DNA from 3 places in the Nakamurella sp. UYEF19 genome. Region 3 is predicted to be linked to each of the others. Evidence: riboswitches for the same ligand, from Rfam matches in the RefSeq annotation. Region 3 holds a riboswitch; each other region holds the start of a gene.
What was found. Region 3 has a riboswitch for S-adenosylmethionine ahead of ABIB25_RS27575 (bifunctional o-acetylhomoserine/o-acetylserine sulfhydrylase). Riboswitches for the same ligand answer to the same signal wherever they lie in the genome.

Region 1 (4,784 bases), on a different contig from region 3:
CACCTTCACCGACGACGCCTTCAAGGCCGGCATCGCCGAGGAGGTCGGCGTCAAGCCGCCATGGTCGGCGGAGTCGTTCAGCGATCTTGACACCGATGTGCGGCAGTCGTTGCAGCGCATCAGGAACAGCCCGTACATCCCGAAGAAGGACAAGGTCCGCGGCTTCGTCTTCGACGTTGCTACCGGGCTGCTGCGCGAGGTCGAACCGGCCTGATCGGAATTCCTGGTTGTCGACACTCGTTGACAGCCGACGTGGGCGGTGGCTCCAACGCCTGCGAACCATCCGTTTCGTGTCGAGAAGGAACATCGTGTCCAGTCAGCTCCTGAAGTTCCCGAACCCGGTCAACGAGTACGCGGCCCGCTCGGTGGCGGGCCTGGTGGTGGTGCTGAGTCTGGCCACCGTGATCTTCCGGACGGAGTGGCTGCTCTGGCCGCTGGCCATCGGGTTCCTGCTCCGCGTCGCATCGGGGCCGCGGTTCTCGCCGTTCGGGCAGCTGGCCACGAAGGTCATCGCTCCGCGTTTCGGCCCGGCCCGGCTGGTGCCCGGTCCCCCGAAGCGGTTCGCACAGGCGGTCGGGGCCACGTTCAGCGTCGCGGCGCTGGTCTTCTTCCACGCCGGGATCCCGCTCGTCTCGTGGCTGCTGGTCGGCGTGATCATCGTCTTCGCCGTGCTGGAGTCGGTGCTCGGATTCTGCATGGGCTGCACCGTTTTCGGTCGTCTGCAGGCCATCGGGCTCATCCCGGCGTCAGTCTGCGAAGCGTGCAACGACATCCGACTTCGGCAGCAGAAAACGGCGGTCAGCGCCCGGGCGTGAGCTTCCACCAGCGCAGGAGTTCGTCGGCCTGATCCAGGCCGGTCAGCAGGACGTCGGCACCGAGCCCGGCCATCGATTCCACCGAGTGCCGGCCGGTGCCGACGAGGGCGCAGCGCACGCCGAGGGCACGGGCGCACAGGAGATCTCGTGGTGTGTCCCCGACGATCCAGCACTGATCGGGTGAGAACTCCCAGCCCGAGGCGGTCAGCTTGCGCACGGACGCTTCCGCGACCTCCAGCCGGGTGGCGCCATGGTCGCCGAAGCCGCCAACGGCCGGGTCGATCGGCGGGACCAACCCGCCGGCGAGCAATTTCAGCATCCCGACCGTCTCGATGTTCCCGGTGACCACCGTCTGCCGGACGCCTGCTGTCTCGAGCAGGTCGAGCAGGTCCCGCACCGCCGGCAACGGCCGGACGTGCTCGTCGAAGTCGGCGGCGCGGGCGGTGGCGAGCTGGTCAAGACGGGCCAGAACCTGCGGGATCAGCGTGTGGTCTGCGTCGATGGACCCGAGAAGCGATCCGGCAATCTCGGGATCGATCCGTCCGCCGAGATCCAGTCCCCTACCCTCAGGGCGACGGCCCGCGATGTCCTGCACCGCGTCGAGAAAGGCCGTGACGGCAACCCTTCCCGAACTGAGCAGGGTGCCGTCGATGTCCCACAGCACCGCGGTGACGCCGGTTCCACCGTCCGGCATTCCCGTCGGCATCGGGCCGGGACCGGAGGGCGGGCTGTCCGTCACCGTCGTCAGGCCTTGAATTCCTCGGGTCGGTCCGGCTCTGTCGCCGCCAGCGCCGTGATGGTCTCGTCGATGCCGTAGTCATGCCCGTACACGGGCGTACCGGGCTGCTGGCGCCAGGATTCTTCCAGGGTGCCGCCGTCGACGGCGTCGAAGCCGAGCTCCTCGACCAGGGCGAAGGCAGCCTGCTTGGCCGGGCCGTCGGCGCCGGCGATGGGCAGCGCGATCCGGCCCTCCGCACCCTGGGGCTTCCCGCGGTTCAGCAGGTGCTTCCACCAGATGCCGTTGAAGACCTTGACGACGGGCACACCGAGATGCTTTGCCACCCAGACACTCTCGGGGGTGCCGGACTCGATTTCCTGGATGAGCCCGTCGCGTTGCTTGGGATAGTAGTTGTTGGTCTCGATCACCGGCGTTCCCGGCTCGGCGCCGGCGAGCAGGTCCCCGGCGAGATCTGGGACGTTCTTCTGCGGGATGCTGACGATCACCAGATCGGCGTCGTTTGCCGCCTGGTTGGCCCAGACCGCGGTCGCCCCGGTCTCGGTGGCGAGATCGGCGAGGGTCTCCGGGTCACGTGAATTGCTCACTGCGACCTGGTGGCCAAGGGCCGTCAGCCTGCGGGTGAGGGTGCCGCCGATCTGTCCCGCTCCGATGATGCCGATCTTCATGGTTGTGTGCTCCCGTTCGTTCGGTCCCTGATTCTTCTCCAACCGTCAACCAGCTCCATCACGGGGCTATTCCGGCATTTCCGCATGCTTGACCGGAGCCAGTGAAACGCCTCACCTGGAACGGATCTCGTTCTCTTCCTGCTCTCGGTTGACCGGAACCCGATGCCCTGTTACGTTTTCCGCAGAGGTCATGAGTTCCAGCAATCAGCTCCGGCTCGCTGGACAGCAACCCTCCGCTCGTGGCGGGGTGCTCCGGATGACGACCTGGTGGTGTTCGCATCGAACATCGCAAGCGCGTGGTTGCGTGTCGCAACCTCTGTGAGAATGGAACAAGCGGAGGAATGGAAACACACGCTGTGAACGCCCTGGACCTGCAGCCCACTGCGCTGCGGTCCCTGCTCGGCGCCTGCCGTCGGCACGTCGACCTGCAGAGAGTGTCCAGCGCACTCTGTTGTTGACCTGCCGCTGAGTCTTGGATCGCCCGGGCTGATTTTCGAGTTCGATCGCCTGTGCGCGAGTACTTCTCCGGACTTTCCACGCTGCTCACCGTCGACGGATCTGCCCGGCCGGCGCTTCTCCGGCATGCCTTTCGGCCTGCTGCCGTGCTCATGACGCGATGCTGCTGATCCCGTCGCCGGCCCACTCCCACCCACTCTTGGAGTTCTGCTGTGTCTGCACCCTCCCTTGCCGGCCCGTCTCTGCGCTCTTCGCAGATCGCTGACGTCCCGGGGTCGATCCCCCCGGCGTCGATCGTTCCAGCGTTGATCCCCCCGGGGTCGATCCCCCCGGCGCCGATCGTTCCGGCGCCGATCGGCGATGTCGCAGTGGCCCGCCGGGTCTCCGCACTCAGCGTGGCAGCTCCGTATGCCCTCCCCACTCGGGGATTTCGGTCCTCCGTCATCCGGTTGGTCAGCGGGGCGCCGGCACCGGAAGCCCTGCCGCTCGACGATTTCGGGCGAACGGCCGCCGAACTGTTTGCCGACGCCGGTACCGGTGCTGCCGCTCTGGCCTACGGTCCGCATGCCGGGCAGCCGGCCCTGCGGGACTGGATCGCCGGTCGTGAGGGCGTTGACCTGTCGTCGGTGCTGGTCACCAACGGAGCCCTGCACGGGGTGGCGCTCGCCTTCGGCGCGCTCCTGGAACAGGGCGACGTGGTGGTGCTCGACGACCCGGTGTTCCCGGACACCGTCCGCATCGCCGAGCAGTACGGTGCACGGGTGCTACCGGTGCGGGTCGGGCCCGAAGGCATTGATGTGCAACGCATCGAGGACCACCTGCTGGCCGGCGTGCGGATCCGGATCGTGTACACGGTGGCCGATTTCCACAATCCGTCCGGCGGCGTGCTGCCGGCCAAGGAGCGTGCGCGGCTGGTGGAACTGGCCGAGCAGTACGGCTTCGTCATCGTCTCGGACAACCCCTACCGGGACACCACCTTCGACGGCAGCTACGTCGAGGACTTCGCAACCGGTTCGCCACGGGTGATCAAGGTGGGGACCTTCACCAAGACGCTGGGAGCCGGACTTCGACTGGGCTGGGTGATCGCGCCGGTCGGGTTGCTCGGGCATCTGGAGAACCTCCGCCGACGGACCGACTTCCACTCCAGCACGCTGAGCCAGGAGCTGATCCTGCCGCTGCTGAACCAGCCCGGCTGGTTCGACAACCTGCTGGTGCACAACAGGTCTGTGCACCGCGCCAAGGCCGAGGTCTTCGTCGACGCCTTGCGGGCCGAGCTCATCGGCGACCTGCAGTTCACCGCGCCCGCCGGCGGCTTCTTCGTCTGGGCCCGGTTGGCCGACCACGCGCCTGCTGCGAGCGACGTGGTGACGGCGGCCGCCGAGCGGGATCTGCTGCTCACCTCCGGCCGGCACTTCGCTCCCGACGGCGGATCCCAATGGGATCGTCATCTCCGTTTCGCATTCTCGGCACCGACCCTGTCCGAGCTGCCGGTGGCCGTCGGCCGCCTACGCGCCGCGCTGGATGCCTGTCGCTGAATCGCCTGCCCTGAGGACGATCTCACTTCCTGCCTGACGAAAGAGGTTCCACCATGTTCAGTTTCGATCTGCTGGCCACCCGGCGGAAGCCGAACGCCCACCGTCGACGAGTCGTCGGGACGGCAGCTGCAGCCGCCGTCGCCCTGGTCCTGAGTGCCTGTGGTTACAGTTCCACCGCCGCGTCGTCCTCGACCGCCGCCGTCTCGCCGGCCGCCGCCGCCGTCTCGCCGGCCGCCGCCGACGGCTCGGCAAGCGGCGTTGACTTCTCCGGTGTCACCCTGCGGATCGGCGAGACCGGTTACGCCACCCAGCAACTGCTGCTCAAGAGCGCCGGTCTGGACAACACCCCCTACCTGCTGACGGGGAGCGTCTTCCAGGGGGGGAACCTGCAGCTCGAGGCGCTCGGCGCGGGTGCAATCGACCTGGCCAGCGCCAGCGAGATCCCGCCGATCTTCGCCGCGCAGAGCGGTGGTGCCGGGTCTCTGGTCACGGTGGCCGTTCGTCAGGGCACCACCCTGCTGCAGGAAGTCGTGGTGCCGGCCGGAAGTGCAATCAAGACCGTCGCCGACCTCAA
Region 2 (4,784 bases), on a different contig from region 3:
CCACGACAGGTACAGCGACTGGATCTCGCGGCTGGCGAAGTCGTGCGCCTTGAAAGCATCGGCCGCCGCGCGGAGTCCGTTGTCGATCAGCACCTGACGGCCAACCCCGGCGACCCACTGGTCGAGCGGCGGGCCGGGCACGATCGGCCCGGCGCACACGACCGACTCGTCGAGGAAAACGGTGACGTCCTTGGCGACGGAGTTCATCCACAGCAGCGGCGACTGGTTGCGGCGCCAGATACGGCCGCCGCCGACCGGGAACGGATCGACGATGTGCACATCCAATCCACCGGCCGGGATCAGGTCGGCATTCGCCGCGATCCGTTCCATCAGCGAGACGGTCCGCGGGCCGCCGCCGACGAACACCAGGCTCGGCTTCTCCGCACCATTCGACCAGGCGCTCGTCGATCGGGCGCTCATCGACCGGCACCGACCGTTTCGGGCTCACGCTCGGGCTGCTCCCAGTCGGCCAGACCGGCACCCGGGACCAGTTCCTTGGCGAAGGCCAGCGGGCCGATGGTCTCCGGATCAGCCGTGACGTCGAATCTCGCCTGATACCCCGACGCGAGGTACAGCTTGGTCGCCTCCGGTTGGCGCGGGCCGGTGGTGAGGTGAATCCGTCGGTAGCCGAGGTCGAGGGCAGCCCGCTCCAGTTCCGCCATCAATCGCCGGCCGAGTCCTCGACGACGGTGACGCGAGGACGTCCAGACCCGCTTGACCTCGGCCGTCGCGTCGTCATAGCGACGGATGGCCCCGCCGGCCACCGTCTCACCGTTCTCGGTCAGCACCAGGAAGGCGCCGTCGGGCGGTAGGAAGTCGGTCACCGGGACCTCGGTGAGCTGGGTGTAGGCCGAAACCCGGCCGTAGCGGGTGGTGTATTCGACGCTCAGGTCGTCCAGCAGCGGCGCCAGTTCCGGGTCACCCGGCTCGACGTACAGGACGGACAGATCCGGGTCACCCGCCACCGGCGACACCCGGCGCGGACCGGGCGGCAACTGAACCGGGGAATGACGGGCCAGCGCGGCCAGGAAGTTCTCGGTCACCTCGGCCACCGGGCCGGCGGAGGCCGGATCGATGAGCACACCGCCGTCCGGGTAGACACGGATGTGGGAGGAGAGCACGAACCACCCCTGCCCGACGTGGTCGGCCCCCAGGCTGGTCAGCACCGGGCGCAGAGCGTAGTCGACGGCGAGGACGTGGGCGGGTGATCCACCGGTGACGAGCGGGAGCACGGCCTTACCGCGGAAAGCCCTCTGCGGCAACAGATCCAGGAATACCTTCAAGAGGCCGGAGTACGCCGCCTTGTAGACCGGCGACACCACGACCACGGCGTCGGCTGCGTCCACCGCCTCGACCGCCTCGGCGATCGCGCTGTCGTTGACATCGGCGCTCAGCAGGGCCTGCGCGGGCAGGTCCCGGATCACCACCGGCAGCACGGTGTGGCCGGCCCCGGTGATCCGCCGGCTGACGTAGGACAGCAGCGCGTCGGTGCTCGAGTTGACCGACGGGCTCCCCGCGATGGTCACGATGGTGGACATATCACTCCCTGGGACGGAGCCTCGTCTCCGCGAGGGAGAGGAGGCCGGATTCGCAGTCGTTCCGATTTCACTGGAGGCGACGCTGCCCCGGTTCCACACCGGGGAAAACAACATCGACCGCCAAATGTTTCCCGCCGGGGCAGCCCAGTAACGGGCACTGGTCAGAACCGGAGGGAAAACCGGTCAGACCGGACAGAGCGCGCTGGACAGTCGCCCCAGGTCGACGTGCCGACGGCGGACGCCGATCGGCGACCTCGGGATCCTCGACTCGTTCACACGATTCCGTCCGTCCAGATGACCGAAGGCCACCACACGCTTGCGGTGCCCGGGTCGGGCACCACCTGGTCGTCATCCGGAGCACCCCACCGTGGAAGAGGGTTGCCGCCCAACGAGCCGGAGCTTGTCGCTGGGTCTCATGACCTGCTTCGAAGTTAGTCCACGGGCGTTCGGCGGGTCAACCCGTTGCGGTCCGGAAGCGCCCGTGATGCCCCATCCAGAACCGCGCTCCTGGAACACTTCCGGAGTGAAGCGTTTCAGTCGCCACGCTCCGGGCCGGGGGCCGGGGAACATCGGCCGGTGCTATCGTTGTTGGCAGGTAATGAGTGTCAACCACAAGCCCTGGCTGGTTGATCAGCAACCCTCCATGTGCGGCGGGGTGCTCCAGGTGATGACCTGGCGGACGCCGACCGGCTCCGCAAGCGCTTGTGGTGTCCACGATGTCGACACGTCCTACCCAGATCCGCACGGTCGACAGGGCGGATGTCCCCGATCAAGAGGTTTCCGCGTGAGCGCATCGAACAAGACACCACTTCACCTGGCCATCGCCCTCGACGGGGCGGGCTGGCATCCTGCCGCCTGGCGCGAGCCGGCGGCACGCCCGACGGAGCTCTTCACCGCCGACTACTGGCTCGATCTCATCCGCACCGCCGAGCGGGGGTTGGCCGACTTCGTCACGTTGGAGGACTCGTTCGGCCTCCAGACGGCGACGCCGCTGCAGCCCGGCGGGAACGACGAGCGGACCGACCAGGTTGCCGGGCGGCTCGACGCCGTGCTCATCGCGGCGCGGGTGGCCCCGCTGACGAGTCACATCGGGCTGGTGCCGACGGCCCTTGCCACCCACACCGAACCGTTCCACGTGTCGAAGTCGATAGCCACCCTGGATCACGTCAGCACCGGACGGGCCGGCGTCCGCATCCAGGTCTCCCCCGACGCTCGGACCGCGGCACACTTCGGCCGACGGGACCTCCCGGAGATCACCCTGGACAACCTGGCGGAACCGGTTGTCCAGCAGGCCGTCTCGGATCTCTTCGACGAAGCTGCCGACTACGTCGAGGTGATCAGGCGACTCTGGGACAGCTGGGAGGACGACGCCGAGATCCGTGACGCGGCGACCGGACGTTTCATCGACCGGGACAAGCTGCACTACATCGACTTCGAGGGCCGGTACTTCTCGGTCAAGGGACCGTCGATCGTCCCCCGGTCACCGCAGGGCCAGCCCATCGTCACGGCGCTCGCCCACCAGCGGGTGCCGTACCGATTCGCCGCGAGGTCCGCGGACATCGTGTTCGTGACACCGACCGACATCGCTGACGCAGCAAGTATTGTGCGTCAGGTCAGGACGGAACGGTCGGCGGTCGGACGTGACACTGAGGAGCTGGCGGTCTACGCCGACCTGGTGGTCTTCCTCGACAGCGCTGCGGAGTCCGGCGCCGACCGAAAGGCTCGTCTGGACAAGCTGTCCGGTGCCGCTTACACCTCGGACGCGCTGATCTTCACCGGGTCGGCCGGCGAGCTCGCAGATCTACTGGCCGCTTGGCAGGACGCCGGCATCACCGGCTATCGCCTGCGTCCCGGGGCCCTTCCGGACGATCTGGAGACCATCGTCGACCGCCTCGTCCCGGAACTGCAGGAGCGCGGGCTGTTCCGCACCGCCTACGAGTCCGATTCCCTGCGTGGACTTCTCGGGCTGGAACGCCCGGCCAACCGCTACTCGACCCTGCAGAAGGTCTGAAGATGACAAGGTCTGACAAGACAAGGCCACGCAAGCAGATTCACCTGGCCGCCCACTTCCCGGGCGTCAACAACACCACGGTGTGGAGCGACCCACGGTCGGGCAGCCACATCGAGTTCGAGTCGTTCCAGCGGTTCGCCGGGATCGCCGAGGACGCCAAGTTCGACTTCCTGTTCCTGGCCGAAGGTCTGCGACTGCGCGAGCAGGGCGGCAAGATCTACGACCTGGACGTCGTCGGGCGACCGGACACCTTCGGCGTGCTGACGGCACTCGCGGCCGTCACCGACCGGATCGGGCTGACCGGCACCATCAACTCGACCTTCAACGAGCCCTACGACGTCGCGCGCCAGTTCGCCACCCTCGATCACCTCTCGCGCGGTCGTGCGGCCTGGAACGTCGTCACCTCCTGGGACGCCTTCACCGGCGAGAACTTCCGTCGTGGCGGCTATCTCGCCCAGGAGGAGCGGTACGACCGGGCCCGGAACTTCCTGCACGCGACTGCGGAACTCTTCGATTCCTGGACGGGTGAAGAGATCGTGGCGGACAAGGAGTCCGGCACCTTCCTGCTGCGCGGCAATCCGGGCGGGTTCGCAGTGCAGGACGATCATTTCGACATCCACGGTAACTTCAACGTGCCGCGCAGCCCGCAGGGCCGGCCGGTGATCTTCCAGGCCGGTGACTCCGACGCCGGACGCGAGTTCGCGGCCTCGACTGCCGACGCCATCTTCTCCCGCCACGGGACGTTGGAGGCCGGCCAGGCCTTCTACGCCGACGTCAAAGGCAGGCTCGCACAGTACGGCCGTCGCCACGACGAGCTGCTCGTGCTCCCGGCCGCAACGTTCATCCTGGGCGACACCGAGGAAGAGGCGCAGGAGTACGCCGCGCACGTGCGGCGCCAGCAGGTCAGCGGCCAGACGGCGATCAAGTTCGCCGAGCAGCTCTGGAACCGTGACCTCAGTTCCTACGACCCGGACGGTCCGTTGCCCGAGGTCGATCCGCTGGTCGGCGAGAGCACCATCTCGAAGGGCCGCGCGAGCGTGCGGATGAACGCCGACCCGGTGGCCGTCGCTGGCGAGTGGCGGGCACTGGCTGCGGCCAAGGGACTCTCGCTGCGGGACGTCGTCGTCGAGAAGACCGCGCGGCAGAACTTCTTCGGCACCCCGGAGTCCATCGCCACCACCATCGACGAGTACGTCCAGGCCGACGCCAGCGACGGTTTCATCTTCGTCCCGCAC
Region 3 (4,784 bases):
CCCGACCCGACGCCGAGGATGACCCGGCCGGGGAAGAGCATGCCCAGGGTGGCGAAGGCCTGAGCGATGACGGCCGGGTGGTAGCGGAACGTCGGGGTGAGCACGCTGGTGCCCATGACGATCTTCTCGGTCCGCGCACCGAGCGCGCCCAGCCACGGCAGCGCGGCCGGGGCGTGCCCGCCGTCGTGGCGCCAGGGCTGCAGGTGATCGGAGACGAACACCGAGTCGAACCCGGCCTGCTCGGCCAGCACACCGAAGTCAGCCAGTTCCTTCGGTCCGAACTGCTCGGCGGAGGCCTTGTACCCCAGACGCAATGCCATTGATCTTGCTCCTTATGCGGATCGACGACGATGACCCGGTCTGCGACCGGTCGCCGCTTCTCATTCTTACTCGCCGGGTCCCGACCCTCGGTCCGTGGGCTACTCGTCGACCGCTCGGGCGCGGCCGGAACCGAGCGCATCCCGGACGACAGCCGCGACCTGGTCGGCCTCGATCAGGAACCCGTCGTGGCCGTGATCGGAATGCATCGTGATCAATGGACCCGCCGCCGGTGCGGCAGCGATCCGCACGCCCTCGGCCGGGGTGTACAACCGGTCGGAGTCGACGACGGCGACGGTCAGCGCCGCGTTGATGCGCTGGAGCGCGGCCTCGACACCCCCGCGTCCGCGGCCGAGATCGTGGGCGTTCATCGCCTCGGTCAGCACCAAATAGGAGTTGGGATCGAATCGTCGTCCCAGCTTCTCGCCGTGGTGGGCGAGATAGGACTCGACGGCGAACCAGGGTCGCGAGGTGGCACCGCCGCCGGGTTGCAGCTGACGACCGAATCGCTGGTCGAGTTCGAACCCGGAGCGGTAGGTGATGTGTGCGATCTGGCGTGCGACGGCCATGCCGCCGATTGGGCCGGGCCCGTCGTAGTAGTCACCGGCACGGAATTCCGGGTCCAGCCGGATGGCAGCAAGTTGTGGTGCGGCCCAGGCGATCTGGTCAGCCGATGCAGCTGCGGTGGTGGCGATGGCGATGACCCGGTCGACCTCGTCGGGGTACGTGACACCCCACTCCAGGGCCCTCATGCCGCCCATCGACCCGCCGATCACCGCGACCACCCGACGGATGCCCAGGGCGCGGGCGAGGGCATGTTCGGCGGAGACCTGGTCGCGGGTGGTCAGCGACGGGAACCTGGAACCCCACGGTCGCCCGTCCGGCGAGATCGACGAGGGACCAGTGGTTCCGCGGCATCCGCCCAGCACGTTCGGGGCGAGCACGAAGAACTGTCCGTCGTCGAGCGGAGCGCCCGGCCCGATGAGGCCGTCCCACCAGCCCGGCGTCGGGTGGTCGGGCCCGGTCGCCCCGGTCACGTGGGAGTCACCGGTCAGGGCGTGCAGGACGAGCACGGCGTTGTCACCCGCCTCGTCCAGGCGTCCCCACGATTCGAAACACATCGTCACCGACGGCAGCACCTCGCCGGATTCCAGTGCCAGGTCACCGATCTCGACGAACCTGCGTCCGGACGGCTGCCCGGCACCCTGGGCAAGGGGCTCCTGGCTGCCGGTCGGCTCGCCACGAACGCTGCCGCCGGCCGCACCCGAAGGCGAGCCGGCGGCATCGTTGGTACGCGTCACCAGGGTCACTGATCACACGGACTGCAGCAAGTGACGGGCATCAGGACTTCGCTGCCCGGAAACCCGCTTCCAGATCGGCCAGGATGTCGTCGATGTTCTCCGTGCCGATGGCCAGCCGGATCAACCCGGGGGTGACACCGGTGGTCAGTTGCTCGGCCGGGGACAGCTGGCCGTGGGTGGTGGACGCCGGGTGGATCACCAGCGAGCGCACGTCACCGATGTTGGCCAGGTTGGTGAAGACCTCCAGCGCGTCGGTGAAGATCTGGCCGGCCTCGACACCGCCCTTGATCTCGAAGGCCACGATCGGGCCGCCGCCGCGAGGAGAGTACTTCTCCTGGTTGGCCTTCCACGGGCTGGAGGCGAGTGACGGGTACGAGACCGACTCGACCTCGTCGCGGCCCTCGAGGAACTGGGCGACCTTGGTCGCGTTGTCCACGTGGCGCTCCATGCGCAGGCTCAACGTCTCGATGCCCTGGGCCAGCAGGAAGGAGTTGAACGGTGAGATCGACGGGCCCATGTCGCGCAGCGACTGGAGTCGGGTCTTGAAGATGAAGGACACGTTGGACTTGAAGAGACCCTCGGGACCGAGATCGCGTCCCCACACCAGGTTGTTGTAGCTCGGGTCGGGGTTGTTGAAGTTCGGGAACTTCTCCGGGTCGGCCGTCCAGTCGAAGTTGCCGGAGTCGACGATCGCGCCGCCGATGGCCGTGCCGTGGCCGCCGAGGTACTTGGTCGCCGAATGCACGACGATGTCGACGCCGAATTCGAAGGGGCGGATGAGAAATGGCGTCGGGACGGTGTTGTCGACCATCAGCGGCACACCGTTCTCGTGTGCGACACCGGCGACGGCCTCGAAGTCCAGGACGTCCAGTTGGGGGTTGGAGATCGACTCGGCGTAGAACAGCTTGGTGTTCGGCTTGACCGCGGCACGCCAGGCGTCAGCGTCGTCCGGGTTCTCGACGAAGTCGACGGTGATGCCGTACTTCGGCAGCGTGTAGTGCAGCAGGTTGTAGGTGCCGCCGTAGAGCCGCGGCGAGGAGACGATATGGTCGCCGGCCTCCGCGATCGACAGGATGGCCAGTGTCTCGGCCGCCTGGCCGGACGCGACGAGCAGAGCGCCGACACCGCCCTCGAGAGAGGAGATCCGCTCCTCGACCACGGCCGTGGTCGGGTTCATGATCCGGGTGTAGATATTGCCGAGTTCCTCGAGGGCGAACAGCTTGCGTCCGTGCTCGGAGGAGTCGAAGGCGAACGACGTCGTCTGGTAGATCGGCAGCGCCCGCGCCTTGGTGGTGGGGTCGGGGGTCTGGCCGGCGTGGATCTGGCGGGTCTCGAAAGACCAGTTGGGGCTCATCTTTGCGCTCCTGGTGGGTGTGGGGTGGTGGGAAAGAGGCGGAGGGTGGGTCGAGGACTGATCTGGGGTCGAGCCAACGATCTGGGGTGGATGGACGGACGTGGCGACGAGGTGGGTCGTTCGGCCCGCAGGTTTCCGGGCGGAACAAGGATGTGGTCCCTCTGCACGCAGTGCAGGACCAGGGTCGCCCCGGCCGTCAGGTCAGGAGCAACAACACATTCGTTCGCGCACAGCGGTTCTCCCATTCGCTCTCGACTGGGGCTCGCCCGCTGGCGGGCCCGCGCTTGCGGATCACCACCTCGGTGAACCGCCTGGTCATCATCCGGGGCACCCCACCGCGAGTGGAGGGTTGCCGCCCAGCAAGCCGGCGCTTGTCGCTGGAACTCAAGACCTGGCGACGAGTGTAGCGGGCTCGCACGGCCTTCGGGGTGGGCAGGGTGGCCGCCGTTCCTCCGGCATCAAATGCTGTCCCCGACGACCCCTACATCTGGTCCAGGGACCTGCCGGCGCTCTCGGCTTCCTGCAGACGCTGGGCCACGTCCTTGGCCACCGCCCGGAGGTCGGCCTCCGGGTCGGCGCCGGCGGCTCCGGCCGCGTAGGCGATCCGGAAGATCTGCTCGGCGGCCGAATCACCCGTCGGCAGTTCGACGGCCAGACCCTCCCGGGCCGCGCGCGAGCCGAGCTTGGCGGCCAAGGCCGTGGCCGGCTGCCCGAGTGCCACGCCGGAGAGGACGGACGATCGGCCCCGTTCGGCTTTCTTGAGCTCGTCCCACCGGACCTGTTGGTCCGCTGCGGTACGAAGGGGTTCGGCAGACCCGAACACGTGCGGGTGTCGCCGGATCAACTTGTCGGCGAGATCGCCTGCCACGTCATCGATGTCGAATCCACCGTCGTCGGCACCGCGCTCGGCGGCGATGCGCGCGTGGAAGAGCACCTGGAGCAGCACATCCCCCAGTTCCTCCCGAATGGCAGCGTCGTCGCCGTCCTCGATGGCCTCGAGCAGCTCGTAGCACTCCTCCACCAGGTAACGACGGAGCGAGTCGTGCGTCTGCTCGGCGTCCCACGGGCACCCGCCCGGCGAGCGCAGCCGGTCCATCACCTCGACGGCTCGACGCAGCCCCGCTCCGCGACCGGCTGGTTGCCGCACGATCCGTACCTCCGGGTTGTCGTCCGGTTTGTCGTCCGGCAGAGCGGCCGTCATAGGCCGTCGTTGCCGGGGATGACCTGGAGGGTTCCTGGATCCCACACCCCGTAACGCGGGTTGACGGAGATCGACGTACTGCTTACATACTTGCCCAGCAACAGGACACCCAGGTCGAAGGCGTCGGACAGACCTGAGACCGAACTGAACTCGGCCTGCCCGAGCGTGCCGGCCGACACCGACCGCCCGGTCGCCCGGAGGACGAGATAGGCGTCGGAGTTGGGCACGATGAAGACCGAACCGGAGGTCGCTCCGAACAGGCCCGCCGCGCCGACGGCCGGCTTGGTCAAGAGGGTGTAGACCGCCCTGGGGATGACTCCCGTCCCTGCCGCGGCCACTACCGCGTCCATCTTGGCCGGATCGGCCAGGTACTCCGACCGCAGTGCGACCGCCTGGTCGCGGGTGGCGGCCGGCACACCCTCGGCGGTCACCGAGATGTTGCCCACCTGGACACCCTGGGCCGGAATGGCCTGCACCAGGGCCTGGAGAGCGACGACGTCGTGGAGGACGGCGTCCTCCTCGGAGGCCGGTAGTTCGAGCTGGGTGGCGAGCTTGGAAGTGGACTGGCCGGCCTGCGCAGCGGCCGCGTTGATCTGCGCATCGGTCACCG

Region 1: another riboswitch for S-adenosylmethionine. It lies ahead of ABIB25_RS16160 (putative leader peptide); the one in region 3 lies ahead of ABIB25_RS27575 (bifunctional o-acetylhomoserine/o-acetylserine sulfhydrylase).
Region 2: another riboswitch for S-adenosylmethionine. It lies ahead of ssuE (NADPH-dependent FMN reductase); the one in region 3 lies ahead of ABIB25_RS27575 (bifunctional o-acetylhomoserine/o-acetylserine sulfhydrylase).

The regions. Positions count from the first base shown of each region.
Region 1 is NZ_JBEPNO010000011.1:109,205-113,988, reverse strand. Features, by position in the region: gene ABIB25_RS16180 (beta-class carbonic anhydrase) at 1-214, shown strand, start outside; gene ABIB25_RS16175 (DUF4395 domain-containing protein) at 309-815, shown strand; gene ABIB25_RS16170 (HAD family hydrolase) at 799-1,554, opposite strand; gene ABIB25_RS16165 (NADPH-dependent F420 reductase) at 1,560-2,261, opposite strand; SAM riboswitch class IV at 2,406-2,520, shown strand; gene ABIB25_RS16160 (putative leader peptide) at 2,561-2,677, shown strand; gene ABIB25_RS16155 (aminotransferase-like domain-containing protein) at 2,981-4,210, shown strand; gene ABIB25_RS16150 (ABC transporter substrate-binding protein) at 4,264-4,784, shown strand, end outside.
Region 2 is NZ_JBEPNO010000011.1:97,020-101,803, forward strand. Features, by position in the region: gene ABIB25_RS16095 (FAD/NAD(P)-binding protein) at 1-420, opposite strand, end outside; gene ssuE (NADPH-dependent FMN reductase) at 417-1,538, opposite strand; SAM riboswitch class IV at 1,846-1,959, opposite strand; SAM riboswitch class IV at 2,133-2,245, shown strand; gene ABIB25_RS16105 (LLM class flavin-dependent oxidoreductase) at 2,323-3,549, shown strand; gene ABIB25_RS16110 (NtaA/DmoA family FMN-dependent monooxygenase) at 3,552-4,784, shown strand, end outside.
Region 3 is NZ_JBEPNO010000038.1:20,168-24,951, forward strand. Features, by position in the region: gene fgd (glucose-6-phosphate dehydrogenase (coenzyme-F420)) at 1-320, opposite strand, end outside; gene metX (homoserine O-acetyltransferase MetX) at 420-1,619, opposite strand; gene ABIB25_RS27575 (bifunctional o-acetylhomoserine/o-acetylserine sulfhydrylase) at 1,660-2,973, opposite strand; SAM riboswitch class IV at 3,249-3,365, opposite strand; gene ABIB25_RS27580 (nucleoside triphosphate pyrophosphohydrolase) at 3,455-4,174, opposite strand; gene ABIB25_RS27585 (hypothetical protein) at 4,171-4,784, opposite strand, start outside.